4 regions of the Alteromonas sp. Cnat2-8 genome follow, and region 1 is predicted to be linked to each of the others. Evidence: predicted binding sites of a transcription regulator. Region 1 holds the regulator's gene; each other region holds the start of a gene.
The links. Region 1 encodes sigma-54, which starts transcription at its own class of promoters, with help from an activator protein. Its sites were predicted from a motif close to GTTGGCACGNNNNTNGNNT; they were not measured.
Positions count from the first base shown of each region.

Region 2: a site for sigma-54 is predicted at 1,999-2,017, ahead of flhA (flagellar biosynthesis protein FlhA). Genes of this name have one in related genera too.
Region 3: a site for sigma-54 is predicted at 2,179-2,197, ahead of glnA (glutamate--ammonia ligase). Genes of this name have one in related genera too.
Region 4: a site for sigma-54 is predicted at 2,342-2,360, ahead of MHN00_RS07010 (PEP-CTERM sorting domain-containing protein). Genes of this name have one in related genera too.

Region 1 is NZ_JAKREX010000001.1:519,356-524,915, reverse strand. It holds gene rapZ (RNase adapter RapZ) at 1-692, opposite strand, end outside; gene ptsN (PTS IIA-like nitrogen regulatory protein PtsN) at 777-1,220, opposite strand; gene hpf (ribosome hibernation promoting factor) at 1,234-1,521, opposite strand; gene MHN00_RS02205 (RNA polymerase factor sigma-54) at 1,552-3,033, opposite strand; gene lptB (LPS export ABC transporter ATP-binding protein) at 3,107-3,832, opposite strand; gene lptA (lipopolysaccharide transport periplasmic protein LptA) at 3,835-4,389, opposite strand; gene lptC (LPS export ABC transporter periplasmic protein LptC) at 4,358-4,936, opposite strand; gene kdsC (3-deoxy-manno-octulosonate-8-phosphatase KdsC) at 4,933-5,481, opposite strand; gene MHN00_RS02180 (KpsF/GutQ family sugar-phosphate isomerase) at 5,482-5,560, opposite strand, start outside.
Region 2 is NZ_JAKREX010000001.1:181,987-187,546, reverse strand. It holds gene MHN00_RS00825 (D-Ala-D-Ala carboxypeptidase family metallohydrolase) at 1-230, opposite strand, end outside; gene MHN00_RS00820 (L,D-transpeptidase family protein) at 223-1,830, opposite strand; gene flhA (flagellar biosynthesis protein FlhA) at 2,073-4,172, shown strand; gene flhF (flagellar biosynthesis protein FlhF) at 4,202-5,560, shown strand, end outside.
Region 3 is NZ_JAKREX010000002.1:216,195-221,754, reverse strand. It holds gene typA (translational GTPase TypA) at 1-1,806, opposite strand, end outside; gene glnA (glutamate--ammonia ligase) at 2,264-3,673, shown strand; gene MHN00_RS05140 (DUF4124 domain-containing protein) at 3,922-4,539, shown strand; gene glnL (nitrogen regulation protein NR(II)) at 4,670-5,560, shown strand, end outside.
Region 4 is NZ_JAKREX010000002.1:663,381-668,940, forward strand. It holds gene MHN00_RS07005 (tetratricopeptide repeat protein) at 1-1,198, opposite strand, end outside; gene MHN00_RS07010 (PEP-CTERM sorting domain-containing protein) at 1,328-2,290, opposite strand; gene MHN00_RS07015 (FAD-binding protein) at 2,391-4,112, opposite strand; gene MHN00_RS07020 (PEP-CTERM/exosortase system-associated acyltransferase) at 4,220-5,059, opposite strand; gene MHN00_RS07025 (ElyC/SanA/YdcF family protein) at 5,123-5,560, opposite strand, start outside.

The sequences.
Region 1 (5,560 bases):
GGCAGCCATGTCGTTATTAAATTCTGAATTTGCCAAATGAACTTGGTCACTACAGGCTGCGACCCCAAAAATACTTCTACTGGTGCGTCTAATCCGGTCAGATGTTTAAGGTCGGGCTCCCAGTGGGGGTTAGGTAAAAAGCGGGCATCAAAAACGTAATCCGCATCTTTAGGAATGCCGTGCTTAAAGCCAAACGACTCAAACACAAGCACAAGGCGTGAGCTTTTCTTACCCAAGATACGCTCTCGAATTAACTCTGCCAGTTGGTGAATGGTAAGCTTATCAGTGTCCAAATATAAATCTGCGCGTTCTGCAATAGGAGCAAGTAGGGCAGACTCCGCTTTAATGGCTTCTGAAAGCGATTTATTAAGCTTGGCGAGAGGGTGAAGACGACGTGTTTCGCTAAAACGCTTAACCAGTACATCATCGCTCGCGTCAATGTAAACAATGGTCATCGACCACGAAGAAGGCAGGTAGTCTAGAATTTCCACCAAATCGTCAGGATTTTTAGGTAAGTTTCTCACATCGATACTTACCGCAACCTGATCGTACTCGTCAACAACTGTATGGGTTAAGGTGGGAAGTAAGTTTACCGGGATATTATCAACACAGTAATAACCTAAATCTTCCAATGCGCGAAGTGCGACAGACTTACCAGACCCCGAACGACCACTGATTATTATCAGCTTCACCTACTTTCTCCCTAATACTCTGGTTTTATCACATACGCGTTGTTGAATTAGGCGCCCACTAAACGGTTAATAGGCGCTTAATGTTTAACTTAATGCAGATAGAATATCGTCGCTTGTCGTTGCGCGACGTATTGCTTTAATCGTTTCTTTGTCGCTTAGTTTACCAGCCACGGTGGCCAGCGTTTGAAGGTGTCCTTCGGTCTGCTCCTCGGGAACGAGTAGCGCAAAAAAGATGTCTACGGGTTTCTCGTCAAGGGCGTCAAAGTCGATTGCTGGCGTGCTGGTTACAACAATGGCAATCACTTTCTCAAGGCCCGGCAGGCGTCCGTGGGGCAGGGCGATACCATTGCCAATGCCTGTACTACCCATACGCTCTCGAGCCATCAAACTGTTGAGTACCGTTGCCTGATCAATGTTCTCGTTTTGCTTGGCAGCGATATCAGCGATGATCTCAAGAATTCGCTTTTTACTATTACACTGAACCGCACACTCGGTGCGGTCCAGACTTACGATGGCTTGTATATCCATGCTTAATTAACTACTAATGTTTTTTCAGTTTTTCCTTATGCTTGATTACCTGCCGGTCGAGTTTATCAACCATGCTGTCAATCGCCGCATACATGTCGGTATTTTCTGAGGATGCGAATACTTCAGCGCCACTTAAATGAACGGTCGCTTCGGCTTTTTGATTTAATTTTTCAACGTTCAGGATGACATGCACATTAGAAATGTGATCAAAGTGACGTTCAAGTTTGCTGAACTTCGTATCGACATAATTACGCAAAGAGTCGGTGATTTCGACATGATGACCAGTAAGGTTGATTTGCATATTTCGTCTTCCTTATATTATTAAGCCCGATTAAATAAGGCTTTTGCGTTGGTTCGACGGCGGGATCGACAACGATTCCCGGTACTTTGCTATTGTTCGCCGGGCAACTTTAATGCCTTGTTCGGCCAACAATGAAGCAATCTTGCTATCACTTAGCGGCTTGCTAGGCTTTTCAGCGGCCACTAATTTCTTGATCAATGCACGAATCGCTGTAGATGAACATTCACCACCAGACTCTGTTGCAACGTGGCTTGAGAAGAAATACTTCAATTCGAAGATTCCACGTGGCGTATGCATGTACTTTTGCGTTGTCACTCGCGAAATAGTGGATTCGTGCATATCTACCATTTCTGCGACATCATTTAGCACCATTGGTTTCATCATTTCCGGGCCGTGCTCAAAAAAGCCCATTTGCTGCTGCACAATGCAGTTTGCAACCTTCATTAAGGTTTCGTTACGAGATTCAAGGCTCTTTATGAACCACTTAGCCTCTTGCATGTGTGAGCGGATGAATTGTGAATCGCTACTATTCTTGGCACGGCGACTCATTGCAGCGTATTGTTGATTTACGCTTAACTTAGGCAGACTGTCGGGGTTCAGCTCAACCACCCAACGGCCATTTTTCTTGGTTACTGAGACATCAGGAATAACGTACTCAGGCTCTTTAGTAACTAAAGCACTACCTGGGCGAGGATTCAAGGTTTGCAGTAAACGCATTGCCTCGCGTAGCTGATCTTCTTTCAATCGGCTTTTACGCATAAGCGTACGATAGTCTTTGCTGCTCAGTAAGTCAGAGTACTCTTCAATCAGTTGTTTTGCTTCAGCAAGCCACGGTGTGTCTTCTGAAAACTGGCGCAATTGCACCATCAAACATTCTTGTGGAGAGCGTGAGCCAGAACCAATAGGGTCGAACATCTGAATGCGCTTTAGCACACATTCTATTTCGTCCATTTCAATCGGCTCTTCCATATCATCATCGTTAACCGCTTCTAAAATATCATCAAGGGTAACGGTTAAATAACCTGACTCGTCAATAGAGTCGATGATTGCTGTAGCGATTGCGCGATCGGTATCCGAGAAATGGGTAAGGCGCATTTGCCAAAGAAGGTGCTCTTGAATATCTTCAGTAGTCTCACCTTGGAAGATTTGCTCGTCGTCATTGGATGGACCCGGAGCAGGCGAAGATGAAGCAGAGTAGTATTCATCCCACGTACTGTCGATTGGCAGCTCATCGGGAAGATCGTTTTTCTCAAGTGCATCGCCGGCTTCTAATGTGTCACTAGATGCAGAAGCAGTGGCCTCAGAGCCGCTGTCATCGTTGTCGATATTGTTCTTTTCTAGTTGCGGCTCGTCGTTACCTTCTTCAACTTCTAATAGCGGATTAGAATCGAGCGCTTCTTGGATCTCTTGTTGAAGATCAAGTGTAGAAAGCTGCAGCAGTTTAATGGCCTGCTGAAGCTGAGGTGTCATGGTAAGTTGTTGGCTAAATTTTAGCTGTAAAGATGGTTTCATCTACGTCTTATTTAAATGCTCTAAATTGAATATACCAGAGCGAAACTGAAAAATGACAATTCGGTTACATTAACTATAGCCTGAATTGTTCGCCTAGGTATACATCCCTTACTTTTTGATTACTTAAAACCTGTTCCGCCGTTCCTTGCGCAATAAGCTCGCCATGACTCACAATGTACGCCTTTTCACAAACATCCAATGTCTCTCGTACGTTATGGTCTGTGATAAGGATTCCAATACCCCTATCGCGAAGATGTTGTATTATCTTCTTTATATCATTAACTGATATTGGATCAACACCAGCAAATGGTTCGTCTAACAAAATAAATTGCGGTTTTGCTGCCAGAGCGCGGGCAATCTCAACGCGACGGCGTTCGCCCCCTGACAAACTCATCCCCGTACTATTACGTATATGGTTAATATTAAATTCATCAAGTAGCGCATCAGCTTCTTCTTCTTGCTGTTGTGAATTTAAATCTTTACGGGTTTGCAAAATGGCCATGATATTTTCATGCACTGTGAGCTTTCTGAAAATAGAGGCTTCCTGCGGTAGGTAGCCTATTCCGCGGCGTGCACGCTCGTGCATGGGCTGATGAGTTAGCTCATTGTCGTCGATTTCAATCTTGCCTTTATCCAGATTCACTAAACCAACAATCATGTAGAATGTGGTGGTCTTACCAGCGCCATTTGGGCCAAGAAGACCAACAATTTGACCCGTTGAGACAGACAGACTTACATCTCGAACAACCTGTCTTGACTTGTAAGCCTTAGCAAGATTTTTAGCGCTCAAAGTTGCCATTGCTATTCATTGCCCTCGTTGTCTTTTTTGTCTTTCTTAGACGAAGTTTTGCGAATGGTCTCAGGTGTGAATACTGTGGTCACTCGACCCTCACCATCTTTACCTGCGCCCCCAGTCGCTAGCAATTGCTCGGTAATCATATCGAACGTGATGTTGTCACCCTGTACTTTACTGGTGTCTTGTTTCAACTCTGCGTTTCCGGCAAGAGAAATCGTTCGGTTCACCACTTCATAGCGTATTTCATTAGCTTTTGCTGAAACTGGCGTGCCGTCTTCCAATTGCTGGGAATAGCTTGCAGGCTTCCCTCTAGCAATAAATATTTCACGACCACCACCGTCAGTGGCAATTACTTCCACTTCGTCAGCTTCAATAACCAAAGAGCCTTGAGTTATGAGTACGTCGTCTTTGTACAACGCGGTTTTATTTTTACCGTCGATAAACTGGGTGTTCGAGCCTATTTTTATGGGCTGCGAAAAATCATCTTCACTGGCGTGTACCGCACCGCTAGCGATGGCAAGCAATAAACTAGTTGCTAGGGGAATAAGTGGTTTGTACATGATCTAAAAGCTCGTATTCTTGTGTGCGTAAATTCGCGTTAAACCCATTACTTAAAATGACATATTGGGTGCCCAGTATTTCAACGGGTTGGTCAGATGTCATTTGCTTGGTTTCTAAATTAATTTGAATGTACTCGGTCGATATACTTCTGACAAAGTCATCGCCAGTTTGGTTCTCAATATTAACTTGGTTTTCCAGCTGGATTAGCTCGTTATTGTATAGTGTACCTTCATCAGCGGTTACCACCCATGGTGATGACGCGTTTTCTGTATAAAGGGTGTATTTAGGTTGCTGAAACAATACAAAGCCAAGCTGGTCGTAATGCTCCATCGACTCTGCAAATACTTTGTGATTTAACTCACCGTCTTGATTGTACAGCGTAGTGGTTAGATTTTTTGCTTTGTAGGCGGGCTTTAGCGCATCGTTTTCACGATTCCCCTGCGTTTCAGGCTGCTCTTCCATCCACGTAGGGATGTACATCAGCATCGCCAGAATAAATAGCGCTGATATACTTAATCCTAAGCGATTAAAGCCAAACAGGCTCATACACTAGCTCCAAAAATCTCATTTGCTACCCCTTTGGCCTGCAAAATGGTATCCGATATTTCTCGGACCGCGCCAAACCCACCGGGAAGGGTCGTAATCCAGTTTGCTTGTTTTGCTACGTAAGGATGGGCATCGGCAACCGCAATTTTAACTGAAACGTGCTTGTACATACCCGTATCTGGCATGTCATCACCTACCGCAGCCACTTCGTCAGTGTTTAACTCAAGGCGTTTCATCAGGTCGCTAAGCGCGTCTGCTTTATTCTCTTCGCCTTGAATTATATGTGCAACATTCAGTGCCTTCATTCTATTTTCAACAATGGCAGAGCGACGTCCAGTAATTACCGCGACATTCACTCCATTGCTCACTAGCGCTTTTACACCATATCCATCACGGGTATGGAATGCTTTAAGTTCTTCACCGTCGTTACCTAAGTAAATTCGGCCATCTGAGAACACACCATCAACGTCGCATACCAGCAACTTTATCTTGGCTAGTTTTGCGAAAAGCGAGTCATTTATTTCCGTGTACAAGGTGGTTGTCATTTAAAGCACTCCTGCTTTTAGTAGCATATGCATGTTAAAAGCCCCAACAGGTTTGCGCATATCGTCAGTAACCATTAAC
Region 2 (5,560 bases), 340 kb from region 1:
AGTGCCTCACCGTTCGCATGGTGAAATTGAAAGTTCCCAGTATGGCTTTTGTTGTCAAACTCAACAGTGAACGTTTTATTCGGCATTACGAAAATAGAGAAAATAGGGTAGGGGACCGTATTTCCATTAATAGCAAGCTTAGAGTTGAGCATGTCATTGTCAAAGGAGAACGCATCACTGGCGCGCACTACAGTTAAAAGAGCAATCAGCACTAACAAACACTTACGCACGTTTAAACTCCTTCAATTTCTCAATAATATGGCTGTCCCGATTGTATGCATCGCGGCGAAATACAATGGTTCCTGCTTCATCTGCAAACGCTGTGAAGTACACAATAAGAACAGGTATAGGTTTCTTCAAATATAGTGTACTGGTCTCTTCACTTTGAAGTAATTGCTCAGCTTGCGGTATTGCCTCTGTCTGGCCTGAATGAGTGAGTACCCATTGAGACAGCTTCAAAGGGTTAGAGACTCTGATGCAGCCAGAGCTGAAGTTCCTTTCTAATTTCGAAAAAAGGCTGTGATCGGGCGTGTCGTGAAGATAAATGGCATGCTTATTTGGAAGCATGAATTTCACTTTACCAAGGGCATTGTGCGGACCGGGCTTTTGTCTGAGTGTATAGTGAAATGTACCACGGCTAACATTTGTCCAATCAAACTCATCGACAGGGCTGAAGCCGCTGACACCGGCGGGCTGGGCTTCGTAACCTTGCTCAACCAATAAAGAAGGATTGGTTTTTAATTTCGCCAGCTTGTCTTTAGTGGCTATACTGAAAGGCACGGTCCAGTAGGGGTTAAACACCATATACTTCATTGATTCAGCGAAAACGGGCGTTTGCCTCACTGGTGTACCGACAATCACAGGCATTCCCAATGTTTCCTCACCTTCAGTAAATCCTCTCAACTGAAACGAAGCAATGTTAACGCGTAAATATGTTGACCAAGTTTGATGAGGGAGCCAGCGCCAACGCTCTAAGTTTGCATCAATTCTTTCTAACCAAGAAAACGTGGTGGCATTTAATGCTTCTAAAGTGGAACTTCCCACGATACCATCTGGCTCTAAGCCCGCAGACATTTGAAACTGCTTAACCGCGTCCAGTAAATCTTTATCGAATAACTCTGAATAGGTGCCTGGCCCTAAAAGACGAGACTTCAGCAACACAACTCTTTCGCTCGTTGAGTTCAGCTTAAGTGTTGGGCCAACTGGAATTTGTGTGGTAACTGTAGAAACTGCCGTGAGTAAACTACGCTTTTTTTCTAACAGTAACTGGTATTCATGGTGTGATGGCCACATGGCCCGCAATGTTGCAGAAACACCGTTAGTTAATGCGTGATTTAGCGATGCCACAGGATCCGCTTCTCTTTGCTTAAGGAACCACTGCGAATCTGCATTGGCGGGGCTAACAAGCCCATTTAATCGATGCAGAGTTTGACTGATAAAGGCATCGGTTGCTAGTACATCTAAGAGTGCCGTATTGGCGTCGCGACTTTCGAGCATTGATGCGTGGTAATACTCGGGCGAGAAGCCATGTAACTCTGAATCAGCAATTTCATGGAGGAGTTCCTGAAGACGGTTTTCAGCATCACTAGTACCAAACCATATAAGCTGATAGCCCTGTTGAGTGTAGACCTCGCTTACCAAAACTCTATTGTGCACACGAGATGGGTTACTATTTTGTGAACCGTATATCTCCACTGAATCAACTAGCAAATTCTCCACACGCTGTCGTAAGTTAGGTTGTTTAGATGCATGAGCTACATGACTAAAAGTCAGCATGATGACAAGGCTGACCCAACAAAACGTTGCAACACGATTTTGTAGTACTACCATGAATAATCCTTTTAAAACGAAGAGTAGGCCCTAGGAATAGTGACGTAATTATAAACTGTTCGTATGTCCCTCGGATACAAAATCTTAATCGCTCTATACAAGTCACTGTAGACAGTAATCACGCATGATTACAGCTCAGATTTGGATAACTTTTGCGTAAAACACAAAGCTGGCACGTTAGTTGAAAACTCACTAGAAGATTCACATAAAGCGTCAATTTTCTGATAGAGAGACACCAAGCCATGCAGTTATCCGGTTATCTTCAGCGATTCGATAAAAATCAGCTGCAAAATTTTACCAGTGGTTTAGGCGCACCCATCGTCCTTTTGGCAATTATGGGCATGGTTATATTGCCTATGCCGCCATTCTTACTGGACGTGCTGTTTAGCTTTAATATTGCGTTGTCGCTAGTCATTATCTTGGTGGCTGTACTTACCCAGCGTCCAGTAGATTTCGGCATTTTCCCCTTGGTGTTACTTATCGCTACCGTTTTGAGACTAGCGCTTAACGTGGCTTCTACTCGCGTTGTTTTACTTTACGGACATGAAGGCGGCGATGCAGCAGGTAAAGTTATCGAAGCCTTCGGTGAGGTCGTGATTGGTGGTAACTACGCCGTAGGTATTGTTGTTTTCGCCATTCTTCTTATTATCAACTTCAAAGTTGTAACCGCAGGCGCAGGACGTATTTCAGAAGTAAGCGCTCGCTTTACGTTAGATGCTATGCCCGGTAAGCAAATGGCCATAGATGCTGATTTAAATGCAGGGTATATAGATCAAGACCAAGCACGTAAACGCCGTGAAGAGATTACCGCAGAAGCGGATTTTTACGGGTCGATGGACGGTGCGTCAAAATTTGTAAAGGGTGATGCGGTCGCAGGCCTTTTCATCATGCTGATTAATATTGTCGGTGGTCTTTTTATTGGCATGATTCAGCACGGGCTTTCATTCGGTAACGCTATAGAAATCTACACCATATTGACCATCGGTGATGGTTTGGTGGCGCAAATTCCTTCATTGTTACTTTCGGTCGCTACAGCCATTATCGTTACTCGTGAAAACGAGACCCAGGAAATGGGCAAAGAAATCCGCGGTCAGCTTGGTAATAATCAAGCCCTCTATATAGCCTCGGGGGTTCTATTTGTGATGGGTATCATTCCTGGGATGCCTCATATCGCATTCTTAGGGTTCTCATTCTTGATTGCAGGCTTTGCTTACTGGCAGTCGGTCCAAGAAAAGAGAAAGGCCGCAGAGCCCAAAGTGCCAGACAATGTGGTAAAAGATGAATCGGTTGCGCCTGAAGTGAAAGAGCTTGGCTGGGATGATGTTCAGCAGGTAGATACCATCGGATTGGAAGTGGGCTATCGCTTAATTCCTCTTGTCGATAAATCCCAAGGTGGCGAGTTGTTGACGCGCATTAAAGGCGTACGTAAGAAACTATCGCAAGAACTGGGTTTCCTTATTCCGCCTGTCCACATTCGCGATAACTTGGATTTAGAGCCCAACACTTACACCATCGCTATGCTAGGCGTAACGATAGGCGATTCCATCATCAGTCACGATGAAGAACTTGCTATTAATCCAGGGCAAGTGTTCGGTAAATTAGAAGGGCGTGCCACTAAAGACCCCGCGTTCGGCTTGGACGCAGTATGGATTAAGCCCAATAAACGGGAGCATGCACAAACCCTTGGGTACACAGTAGTAGACGCTGCGACCGTTGTAGCGACCCATTTAAGCCAATTACTCTCTAACAATGCATATCAATTATTAGGGCACGAGGAAGCGCAACAACTTCTTGATATGCTTGCCAAGCAGCATCCGAAACTGGTTGAAGGATTAGTACCAGACATTCTTCCGCTAAGCACCGTCGTGAAAGTACTGCAAACCTTATTGTTTGAAGGCGTGCCTATTCGCGATATGCGTACAATCGTTCAAACACTCAGTGAGTACGGCACGCGCAGCCAAGACCCCGATGTTTTAGTGTCTGCAGTGCGTATTGCCCTTAAACGTTTAATTGTCCAAGAAATTACTCAAGGTGCAAAAGAGATACCTGTCATAACCTTGGCGCCAGAGTTGGAACAGATGTTGCACCAGTCACTTCAAGCAGGTGGCGAAGATGGCGCTGGCATAGAACCAGGTCTGGCAGACAAGCTGCAAAAATCATTGCAGCAAGCCAGTCAGCAGCAAGAGTTAGAAGGAGAGCCTGCAGTACTCCTTACCTCAGGCATGCTACGACCCGTTCTGTCTCGCTTCTTAAAATATTCGGTTGTTGGGCTTCATGTTCTGTCTTACCAAGAAGTGCCTGACGACAAACAAATAAAAATAGTCAGTTCGGTCGGTCAATAATCTGACACTGGGTGATTGGAGAGGTTGCAATGAAAATTAGACGTTTCTTCGGCAAAGATATGCGTGAGGCGTTAAGCCAAGTTAAAGCTGAATTGGGCAGTGACGCTGTGATCATGTCAAATCGCAAAGTCGCTGACGGTATTGAGCTTGTCGCAGCCTACGACAAAGAACCTGAAGCGAAGTTGTTTACGCCGAAAGCGTCTCCACAAGCAGCTGCAAAAACACCTGGCCAAAAGGCAGTGCCTAGCTTGAGCGAAATCATTGGTGACGACGGTCCTGATAGCCTTAAAGCACTGCTAGAAAAGCAGCACGGTGGAAATAATGGCGTAGCGAGTCCCGCGCAACCTAACCAACCAATGACAGCAAATGCTAAGCACGCCAATGAAATTGCTTCGCACTTAGACTTCTCAGAAGCCTTTATTGACGACGTAGAAGCCCAGCAGTCTTCTCATGAACCAGTTCGTCAGAACGCTTTCCCAGAGCATCAAGCGTCGAGTATGGATGATACCGCTGTGACGCAGTCAGCGGAGCTTGCGCAAATCAAGGAAGAGCTAGCGTCTCTTCGCGATGTATTGCAATATCAAGTGGCCGACTTGATGGAAGCTAAAAACAAACGTCAAAAACCTGTTCATCAATATCTAATCACCCGTTTAACCGATATGGGGTTAAGCAACGCGTTAGCGAAACAGCTTATTAGCTATACGCCGTCACATTACAACGAACGAGATGCATGGGTATATCTTCTTAACCTATTGGCTAATCGCATAAATGTGACAGGAAACGATATACTTAGCGCACAAGGTGCTGTTGCATTAGTAGGACCAACAGGTACCGGTAAAACAACTACCGTTGCGAAACTTGCTGCCCGCTATGCGCAAAAATACGGTGCAGAGTCGGTTGCGATGATTACCATCGATACGTATAGAATTGCCGCCTATGAGCAGCTAGCGACATACGGAAAGATTATTGGCTGCACGGTGAGAAAAGCGCAGACTAGTGAAGAACTTGCGGATTTATTATTCCAACTTCGTCATAAGCGACTAGTATTGATTGATACGGCTGGATTTAGTCAAAGAGATAGTCGATTAATTAAACAAATTAAGCAGTTTGATAACGGACAAATGCCAAATGTTAAAAAATATTTGGTAGCGCAAGCAAATACGCAATATCCTGCTTTGCAGAGAATCATTCAAGCGTATGATGATATTGAACTAAGTGGCTGTATTTTCACAAAGTTAGATGAGTGCTACTCTTTAGGAGAGGTGCTTAGTGCAGCGGTTGAATACCAATTACCGGTTAGTTATGTCACCGATGGTCAAAAAGTACCTGAAGACATTAAGATTGCAGAAGCGAAATCTTTGGTTTCCGCTGCTGCAAAGCTTTATAAA
Region 3 (5,560 bases), on a different contig from region 1:
CTTACGCTCGTTTTCTGTAAGAAGCTTCTTACGAATACGGATAGATTCAGGCGTTACTTCTACTAGTTCGTCGTCATCGATGAACTCAAGCGCTTGCTCAAGTGACATTCTGATAGGCGGAACAAGTGTTTGCGCTTCATCAGTTCCTGATGCACGAACGTTAGTAAGCTGCTTACCTTTAAGCGCGTTAACAGTAAGGTCGTTGTCACGGCTGTGAATACCGATAACCATACCTTCGTACACTTCAACACCGTGACCGATGAATAGGCGACCGCGTTCTTGAAGGTTAAACAGGGCGTTAGTTAGTGCTTTACCGTTTGCATTAGCGATTAGAACACCGTTCTTACGCTTACCAATGATACCGCCTTTGTACGGACCATAGTGATCGAACGTGTGATATAGCAAGCCAGAACCCGACGTTAACGTCATGAACTCTGTTTGAAAACCAATTAGGCCACGGCTTGGAATGATAAAGTCGATACGTACACGACCTTTACCATCTGGAGACATGTCAGTCATTTCTGCTTTACGCAGACCAAGCTGTTCCATGATTGAACCCTGGTGCTGTTCTTCACAGTCAATAGTCAAGGTTTCGTATGGTTCTTGCGTTGCGCCGTCAACTTCTTTCAGAATTACTTCTGGACGCGACACTGCAAGCTCATAACCTTCACGACGCATGTTTTCGATAAGAATACCTAGGTGAAGTTCACCACGACCAGATACGCGGAACTTGTCCGGATCAGGCATTTCTTCAACGCGCAGTGCAACGTTGTGTACTAGTTCGTCTTTAAGGCGCTCTAGAATGTTACGTGACGTTACATACTTACCTTCTTTACCTGCAAACGGCGAGGTGTTTACCTGGAACGTCATGGTTACTGTAGGCTCGTCAACCGTAAGTGGAGGAAGTGCTTCTACAGTGTTGATGTCACAAATGGTGTCAGAGATCTTAAGTTCGCCAAGACCTGTGATTGCAATGATGTCGCCCGCGTGAGCAGATTCAACTTCGTGACGAGCAAGGCCAAGGTAGCCGTAAACTAAGCCAACTTTGCCGTTGCGCTTTTTGCCATCAGCAGTAACGACCGTTACTTGTTGGTTTGGCTTAACAGAACCACGCTTAACACGACCTACGCCGATAACACCCACGTATGAGTTGTAGTCAAGCTGAGAAATCTGCATTTGGAATGCGCCGTCGATATCTGCATCAGGAGGAGAAACTTGGTCAACGATAGTTTGGAACAATGCCGTCATATCGTCTTCTTTAGTATCTGCATCTAGTGATGCCCAACCGTTAAGTGCAGACGCATAAACAACTTGGAAGTCTAGCTGTTCGTCAGTTGCACCTAGGTTGTCGAATAGGTCGAAAACTTGATCCATAACCCAATCAGGACGCGCACCAGGCTTGTCGATTTTGTTAATAACAACAATTGGCTTAAGACCTTGAGCAAATGCCTTTTGCGTAACGAAACGGGTTTGTGGCATCGGGCCTTCTTGTGCATCTACAAGTAGAAGTACAGAGTCAGCCATCGACATTACACGCTCTACTTCACCACCGAAGTCAGCGTGTCCTGGAGTGTCTACGATGTTGATACGGTAGTCGTTCCAGTTAATCGCTGTGTTCTTAGCTAGGATGGTAATGCCACGTTCTTTCTCGATGTCGTTCGAGTCCATTACGCGCTCTTCTTGCTCGCCTCGAGATTCAAGGGTGCCAGACTGCTGTAACAGTTTGTCTACCAGGGTGGTCTTACCGTGGTCAACGTGGGCGATGATTGCGATGTTACGCAATTTATTAATATCAGTGGTATTCATGCTTATATAGAGCCTGTGTAAATCAACGTCTACTTCAATTCAGTGGAAAGGAGTATGCGTTAGATTTGTTGCAAAAAAATGCAGATAGAAAAATTTGCGCGGATTGTACAGAAAAACCACGACGTTTGCGCATCTTTTTTTTGATGGAAACGAGTTTTATTGGTTTTCAAACACTTGTTCAACAAATAACCAGCCCCGTTGCACCTAATTGATCATATTTGGTGGCTATACGCTACAAAGTAATCTAGGCTGATTGACGTACAAATGAGCATAAAACGCCATATTGGTGCAACATTGCACCAATATAATGCAATTTAATTCAAACGGAAGTGATAGATGCCCGTCTATGCCACAGAAATCGGTATACATATAGATGGCATGATAATCGCTTTCACTTTTGCCACTGTTGGAGTGAAGCTGATCATTCCGCATTTTTACATTAAACCTGGAGGACACGATGTCAGTAGAAAAGGCATTAGAGCTGATTAAAGAAAGTGAAGCGAAGTTTGTAGATTTACGTTTTACCGATACAAAGGGTAAAGAACAACACGTATCTATTCCTGCGAGCGTTGTTGATGAAGAGTTTTTCGAAGAAGGTAAAATGTTCGATGGTTCTTCTATCGCTGGCTGGAAAGGCATCAACGAATCAGACATGGTTCTTCTTCCAGACGCAACAAGCTGCGTAGTTGACCCTTTCGCTGAAGAGACACAAGTAAACATCCGTTGTGACATCGTTGAACCTTCAACAATGGAAGGTTATGAGCGTGACCCTCGTTCAGTTGCTCGTCGTGCAGAAGAATTCCTAAAATCAACTGGCATCGGTGACACATGTTTCTTCGGCCCAGAGCCAGAGTTTTTCCTTTTTGATGACGTACGCTTCCACACTGACATGGCGGGTTCTTTCTACAAGATTGACTCTTCTGAAGCAAAGTGGAACTCTGGCGAAGAGTTTGAAGGCGGCAACATGGCACACCGCCCTGGCGTTAAAGGCGGTTACTTCCCAGTACCACCAGTGGACTCTGCTCACGATATCCGTGCTGCAATGTGTCTAGTTATGGAAGAGATGGGCCTTGTTATCGAAGCGCACCACCACGAAGTAGCAACTGCTGGCCAAAACGAAATTGCTTGCCAATTCAATACGCTAGTTAAGAAAGCTGACGAAATTCAAGTTTACAAGTATGTTGTTCACAACGTTGCACACGCATACGGTCAAACAGCTACCTTTATGCCTAAGCCGCTTGTTGGCGATAATGGTTCTGGTATGCACTGTCACCAATCTATCTCTAAAGATGGCGTAAACATCTTTGCAGGTGACAAGTACGCAGGTCTTTCTGAGGAAGCACTTTACTACATTGGTGGTATCATCAAGCACGCGCGCGCAATCAACGCGTTTGCTAACGCTTCTACTAACTCATACAAGCGTCTAGTTCCTGGATTCGAAGCACCGGTAATGCTTGCATACTCTGCACGTAACCGTTCTGCATCTATTCGTATTCCTCACGTAACTAGCGATAAAGCACGTCGTATTGAAGTACGTTTCCCTGACCCAACAGCTAACCCATACCTAGCGTTCACTGCTATGCTTATGGCGGGTATCGACGGTATTAAGAACAAGATCCACCCTGGCGATTCAATGGATAAAGACTTGTACGACCTACCTCCAGAAGAAGCTGCTGAAATTCCAACAGTTGCAAGCTCGCTAGAAATGGCACTTGAAGCTCTTGATAACGACCGTGACTTCCTTAAAGCTGGTGGCGTTATGACTGACGACATGATTGATGCATACATCGATCTTAAGTCTGAAGAAGTAACGAAACTTAACATGACTACTCACCCTGTTGAGTTCGACATGTACTACAGCGTGTAATTTCGCACTGTATAGCAATTTATACTAAAGCCCGCTCTGCGGGCTTTTTTTATGCGTACGATTTATCTACTATGTTTTTATAGCTATGCTAATAAATACTCTTTCATGCTGTATCAACTGCGCACAGGGCTTTGCCCGCTTGCATCTGCATACAACTAGAAAGGTTATCCATAAGCCAAACATAGCAAGCTATATGAATTAGCCAGCTAGCCAAAACCACATTGATTAGGTAACGACACGTGCACTACATGACGCGACACATTTGCTTAATTTCGCTATTACTAAGTAGCGGCAATGGCTTACTGCCTGTGCAAGCGGAAATGCTGAGCCAAGAAAGTACCCAGCAAGAAGCACAAGAAAGCGAAACCGGACAAAGCAGCAATGCAACATCAGCCGCAGCTACCTCTCCAATGACCATATACAAGGTGGTAGGTAAAGACGGCTCTGTGACTTACACCGACAAGCCGCAGCAAAACGCAGAACCCTTAGCGTTCGATGTAAAAACGCAAAACGTAGTAACCGCGGCAAAGGTTACCCCACCTCCCCCTGCGAAGCCGGCTGCCCCCATGCCCAACTATCGCGTAGTCATTAAGTCACCTGCACCAGAAGCGACAATTCGCAATAACTTGGGTGAATTCACTATCTCTGCCGCACAACCTGGTGCACCCAAAGCGCCAATCTACCGATTAATCTTTGACGACGCCCCATTAGCTAGCAATAGTTCAGGCGTCTTTAAGCTTTCTGGTATCCATCGTGGGGCACATACTTATAAAGTTGAACTCACTAACAATACGGGCAAGACTCTTGCATCGTCTCCATTACAAACCCTTTACCTGCATCAGGCATCGGCGTTAATTAATAACTAATAGCGTGCAACCATTGTTATGTATGCGCACCATAGAGGTTCAGTGAACATTTCTTCTTGAGCTCTTTATTCGCGCAACGCATCATTGCAAGCTACAATGCACAATTATGGTGCAAAGGAGACGAGCTCGGATGCATTCCACCGAGTTAGAAACACAACAGCTAATCAATAGCCTAAATACCGCACTGGTAATGGTAGACAACAAACTTACGATTGTTTATGCCAACCACGCTGGTGAAGCTTTGTTTGAGACTGGATTAAAACAACTTATTGGGCATCCACTTCAAGATTTTTTCTTGCCGGGCACAATAGAAACCACCCGACTTAAAGCTGCCATCAGAAAGGGGGAAGATTTCACCGAAAACGAAATTAAGTTGGCTTTTCGAGATAACCGCTATGTATCTGCCGACCTAACCGTTACCAACTTGCACTTCGAAGACGGCCCACGACTGCTATTTGAAGTTAAAAAGATTGACCAGCAAAAGCGAATTTCTCGAGAAACTTTACAAAACGCGCAACATTACGCAGCACGGGAATTGGTTCGCGGCCTTGCACACGAAATCAAAAATCCTCTTGGTGGTATTCGCGGTGCAGCACAGCTATTAGAAAAAGAGCTGATTGACGAGCATAAAGAATTTACAAGCATGATCATTGAGCAGTCTGATCGTCTACGAAACTTAGTTGATCGATTGCTTGGACCTAATTCACTACCTCGATTTGAAGAAAGCAACGTGCATCAAGCGCTTGAAAAAATACGCAGCTTAATGCGCTTTGACTCAGACAATCCCATTACCATAGTTCGCGACTATGACCCCAGCATTCCACCGCTTATGTTAGACCCTGACATGATTCAGCAAGCGGTGCTCAATATTGTGCGCAACAGCGTTCAGGCATTAACCGAGAGCCAAACCCCCAACCCACAAATTAGGTTAATTACGCGAATAGAGCGCCAAATGACAATTCAAACGAAGCGTCACGCGCTGGTAGCTAAAATAAAAATTATTGATAACGGCCCGGGTATT
Region 4 (5,560 bases), on a different contig from region 1:
GTTTACTCAGTGTTTCAGAGCTTCCTTCACGTGCTAACTCGATAAGCCCGCTAAGAACCCTTGCTCTAGGAGATTCGCTCTGTGCCAGCTTTGATTGTAGAGTCACCCATTCTCTAGCATGACTCTCAGTTCCCACAAGTTGTCCAATGGTTGATACATCCAGTTCTGAAAGTGTTTCTTGAGTTGCTAAGGTTTCTAGAGCATCGTCAGTGATACCTAATTTAACTTTGGTAGCAACAAGCATCGTATTTGCTAGTTCATTGCCCGGGTCCATATTTGTTGCTTTTTCAAAGCTACTTAATGCTGATTCGTAATTCTGAGAGTTAAACTCTAAAAGCCCTTTTGTTAACGAAACAGAAGGTAAGTTTATCCCGTAGGTATCAGCTAAGGATATGGCGTTATATGCCTCAACATTTTTATTTTCGCTTAATAAAATTAAACTATTAAGGTAATTAGCCATTGGGTTTTTAGAAAATCTCGCAAGAACAGGGGTTACAAGTTCTTTCGCTTTTTTAAAGTCATTATTAACTAGCAAAGCTTGAGCTAATGGCAAATTGATGTTCAATACGTTAGGGTTATTTTTCTTATACGCATTATAAACTGTTATCATTCCGTCAATATTATTCGACCGCCTTAATAGATCGCCCATCACAAGCAGTTCAATATCGGATGTGGAATTGTCAATTAGTGGTGAAATATCTAAGCTTGTAAGAGTGTTGCTATTAAATGCTTCAAAGACGCTAAATACGGCCGTGTCGCCTTCTATTCTTTCTAAATCTATAGAGTTTGATAGTGCGACGCTAGACCACGCTTCTGCCAACATACAATCGCGACAAGTACTGTTTTTATCTATAAGTCTTTGGTAACTGCTATCAAAACTAAGGATAGCTATTTGTGCGTTTAAACTCTCAGCTTTGCTCTGTTCGGATGGGGTTAGCGCTTCAATATCTACTTTTTCGAGTTGCTGTTTGGCGCCAATTGTGTTGCCATTTAGTAAGTAAACTTCTGTAAGCAATAGCCTGAGGCCAGGTGTTGGCTCCTCACTCATCGCTTGTTTAATTAATACTTCAGCCTCTCTTGATTGCCCGTTCTCAAGTGCAACTTTGGTTTCTTGAATGTAATCTTGGTGAGCCTTTGGTGTGCATCCAATACAAGTTAATAGAGCGAGCGCAGCAAATTGAATATTTTTTTTTAGCATTTTAAAACTTCTAACGTCCGTGAGTTTACCTTGATAAAGGTATCGTGCTTTTTAATAAGTGACAAGAAGTATTAAGATAGTATAAAAAAAAGCCGGATTAAAATCCGGCTTTTCTTATAAAGACAATGATTACTTTTGCTTTCTACGGCGAGCTGTTAAGCCCAAGCCCAGCAAGCCGAATGCAGCCATCGCTAACGTAGTAGGCGCTGGAACAAGCGTTGATTGAACAGTTGATGATTGAGAAATTGTTAACTGATAAGTACCAGCACTAACATTTGCCCAGCCTGACGTGAAATCTACGTTGTTACCTGAACGAACGATTAGGTCGCCTAGTCCAGGTTGGTCAATTGCGATATCGTTAAATGTCACGCTTGATGGACCACCTGTAAGAGATACTGTGTTTCCAGTGTTAAAGCTCACTAACTCAATTCCAAATGTCGCTTTAGCTGTAGATGTAGCTGTTCTTAAACTATCATTAGCGATATCCGGCGAGATAAATGCATCAACCAGATAATCCATCAGTGCACTGAATCGCACATTAATATCTGTCAACATATTGAGTGTAAACGTGGTAAGAATATCATTCGCGATATTACTATTGGCACCCGCGCTTTCATTGTTACCAGCAGCAATACCCGCATCCGCATATGTAAATCCGGTAGCACCAGAACCAATCGCACTGCCTGAAACTTGAGCGTCAGCCACTGAGTAGTAAAACGCGTCACTCGCAACCAAATTGCCACCATCAACAGATTGGCCATTATTGGTAAGACCTAAAACTCCGCAAGATGAACCTAGGCAAAGTAAGTCTGCATCAGAATCTGCTGTGGCAGAAGCTTGTGAATCTAAGTCTGAGTCTGAAGCACCATTGTTGTCAGTGAAAGTGCTTGTTGATCGTGAACCACCCGGAAGGATAGAAATAAAGTCAAGAGGATTAACTGGATCAGGTACCAAGTCGCCATCAGTATCGATTTGAACAACAAGATCATTTAATTCTAAATAAGCTGTTGCAGATACCCCAGCAGTCGCATTTGAAGCTGTAACAAGAGCTCCCGCAATCGCTGCATATTTGATAGTTGTTGCAAATTTCATTTTCCACGCTCCGTTGTTTTGAACAGTAGGTCTGTTATACGTTGTTAACATAAGCATGCAACGTGCCATTTTTTAAGTATTTGATTATTATGGTTTTATTTCATTCGCATTTGCGTGTTGTAAAATTTTTAGACACTAATTGATATTTTGAAGGAGAGATGACATTACAAGGATCAAAATAAGATTTAAGTTCAGGGAGCTCAAAAGGTAGCGGTAGATGCTGTCGATTGAGAAAGTGATTGGAAAGCGTAGACATTCTATACTGAAGGAAGCCCATGGAAGCACACTTAAGCATTATTTCTTGATAGCAAGCTAAAGCTTGTTCTTCTTCCTTCTCTTTTTGTCTATCCCATGAAAGAGATAATACACACTCCATTGTTCTTTCATTTATAAGGGTTACTGAGATTGGACTTTCTAAACTATACTTCTTACATGTTTCACTCATGATAGAAGTAATTAATTTAAAATCTTTGCTCGATATTTCAGAGCAGGGCGCGCCCCATAGCAAACCTACTTTGTCTTGACTTGGATTGGGCACGTTATCTGTTAACTTCTGAAGGTTTCTCCAATAAATGGTTCGAAGAAATTCATTGCTAGGAGTCCCTTGTTTTATTTTACATAATTCTATTAGGCTCTTTCTCAGAGCAAGTTTAGCGCCTATTTTTCTGGCTATACCACTATTACTGGAAACTAGTTTTTTAACTAAAGCTCTATTATATTTAGGAGTAATAGACAGCGTTTTCTTAATAAAGCTGAGCTTTTCTTTGTCAATGAATAAAGGTTTTACACCTAGTTTTTTCATCGCGGTCTTAAGATCTTTAATATGCGCTTTGACTTGGTTTTTAGTTCCGTACATCCCTCCTGAAAGCGTCCAATCATCTAAACCGAATTTGCGGATCAATTTGTTTAACTCTTCGTAATCATACGATTTAATTAGATTTGGAAATTCTACAGCAAGTAATTGGAGTGTCTTCATGTTGTTTCCAATATGTGCAGCACTGTGTATGGTGTTTTGTTTTCTCAGGATTGCACAAGTATCAATCATTTGATCAATATCTTCTTCTTTGAATGGTATGAAGTAAGCAACGAAACAATCAGGTTTTTTCAAAAGCTTAATTGTAAGGCTTGTTACAATTGAAACATTATTTTGAATCACGAGACCTGTCAGGTCAGGGCCGATGCTATAGGTTCTGGTTGCTATTTTCCCGTCAATTTTAAATGATGTACCATCGGTTGATGTCACAAAATGTGTAGGTGCTTCTTCTTTATTGTTGGGAGTGATAATTTCTGCATGCAGAATATTCTTAGCGTGCTCAGCGAGTGGAGTATGACCAAAACCCCGTTCAAGATAGTTTCCGGTGACGCTTGCAAATTTTGGCGCTCCAGTAGTGTCATGTATATGGATATCACCGTTTTTTATTAAAAATTCACTAATGGCTTCTTGTGATACTCCTGGTTCTACTGTTATGTGTCCACTTGATTTCTTGTAGTAACTTATTCTTTTAAACTCACTTAAATCCAAGGCAATACAATTTGAAGCGTAGGGCTCTTTACCTCCATAACCTAAGTTGGCGCCTCTACTGTAGGGGTGAACAGCAAATCCATTGCATTTTGCAAGTTCTATTATCTTAATTATTTCCATATATCGCGAAGAGCCATCGGATTCGGAAGGGTATGGTTTAACGACCAATATAGCTGAATTTTTTTCTGGATACGTGATGTACGCATCGTTAGTGTCGACAAATAATATCTGTGATGACCGAAAGCCAGAAGTTAGTAGAAGGTTTTTCAGTTGCTCAAACCCAAAGTCTAATGTTCTCATAAATAGTTCCTAACGCGCCTGAAAAATATCGCAAGACTGGAATGCAATGTATTTGGTAAAGAGCACCAGGCTCGGCAAAAGTAATTAGAGTGTTTAGACGCGCTTCTCTAGTCTCGAGGATACTTCTCAACTTGATGCTGTATGTTTTTCAACATTATTTTAAAGCTAGGCCTTAAATTAGCGTAGAGCAGTGATGGATTGATATAATAGGGTGCACGCCTACCATGATAGTCAATAACGGGACCAACCTGCTCAAACTGAATGCCCACAAACCTCATACTTCGGGCAAGACGTGGTTCCATCATAACATACGTATGTTTTATATTATTGTGCATAACTAAAGCAGCAGCAGAGAAGTAAAGCCCGATGGCGATAAAGGGGAAACACCTTAATTCATTTTCAGAGTACGTATGTTCATTAATTACACCTGTCGCAGCACCAGAAAACCGGTCCATCTGACGCTTCCGAAACTCAAGTGGAACTGCGAGTCGAGATATCTCGCAAATGTCTTTCCGTGCAAAGTTACGTGGGTTCAGAGTTTCATGAGTAATTGAATTAATGCAGTATTTCTCAATAGGGAGAAGTTGGTTTTCTATCTGGGGTCTAACCAAACGTACTGTCCCAGCATAGTGACCTGAGCCTTTATGTCTTATTAAACAAGGGCTCGAGAATTTATCGAATTCGTCAGTTTCAAGACAATTGTTTTTGAGTGGTTCAAACTCGAGCTCTTCACAATAAACTTTATGTCTAATATTAAAGCTCTCAGTACGTGTATTTTCGGACTGCGCAACTACTGGCTCTAAGAACTCGGAAAAGTGTTTTGAGATGAACTTGGCTTCTTGGAGTTTTTCCAACCCTCCAAGAGCCTTTCCCAATTTACTGTCCCGGCCGACAATTGACTTCACGCGTCCTATTATTGTTTTATTAGCCACTAAACTTTGGTCCACACAAAAAACGTCCTTCAAAACAGTCTAGCAAATCTTTTCGATAATTTGCCTAATCCTTTTATACTATTTTTCCAAAACATGGTACTTCACTATTGCCAAGTATTCGTATATCGCTCTTCTAGTGCGCTCTAATGCTAGAATTGAAGGAAGTGAAAGAAAAGGATTTAATTCCCCAGAGCTTTGAAAATCAACTTGAAAAATCTCTGAGTTTATATCAGCGTTTTTTAGTATCTGAGCTAATCGATATTGGTGAGTGGCGCTTGTTACGGTTACTAGGGTCATGTGGCCAAATCTAGTTTTTAATGCTTCAACCTCTGATAGTGAGTCGGTACCTTCAGGTATTGAAATCACTTTATCAGGAGTTACCCCTAATGTTTCAAGAAATTGCTTTGCTTTTTCTGAATATTTAACATCTTTATCAGCAAGAAAGCTTCCCCCCGTAACTATAATTGGGATTTTCAACTCATCAGAAAAAATCTTAGCTTGAATCAACCGTTGGAT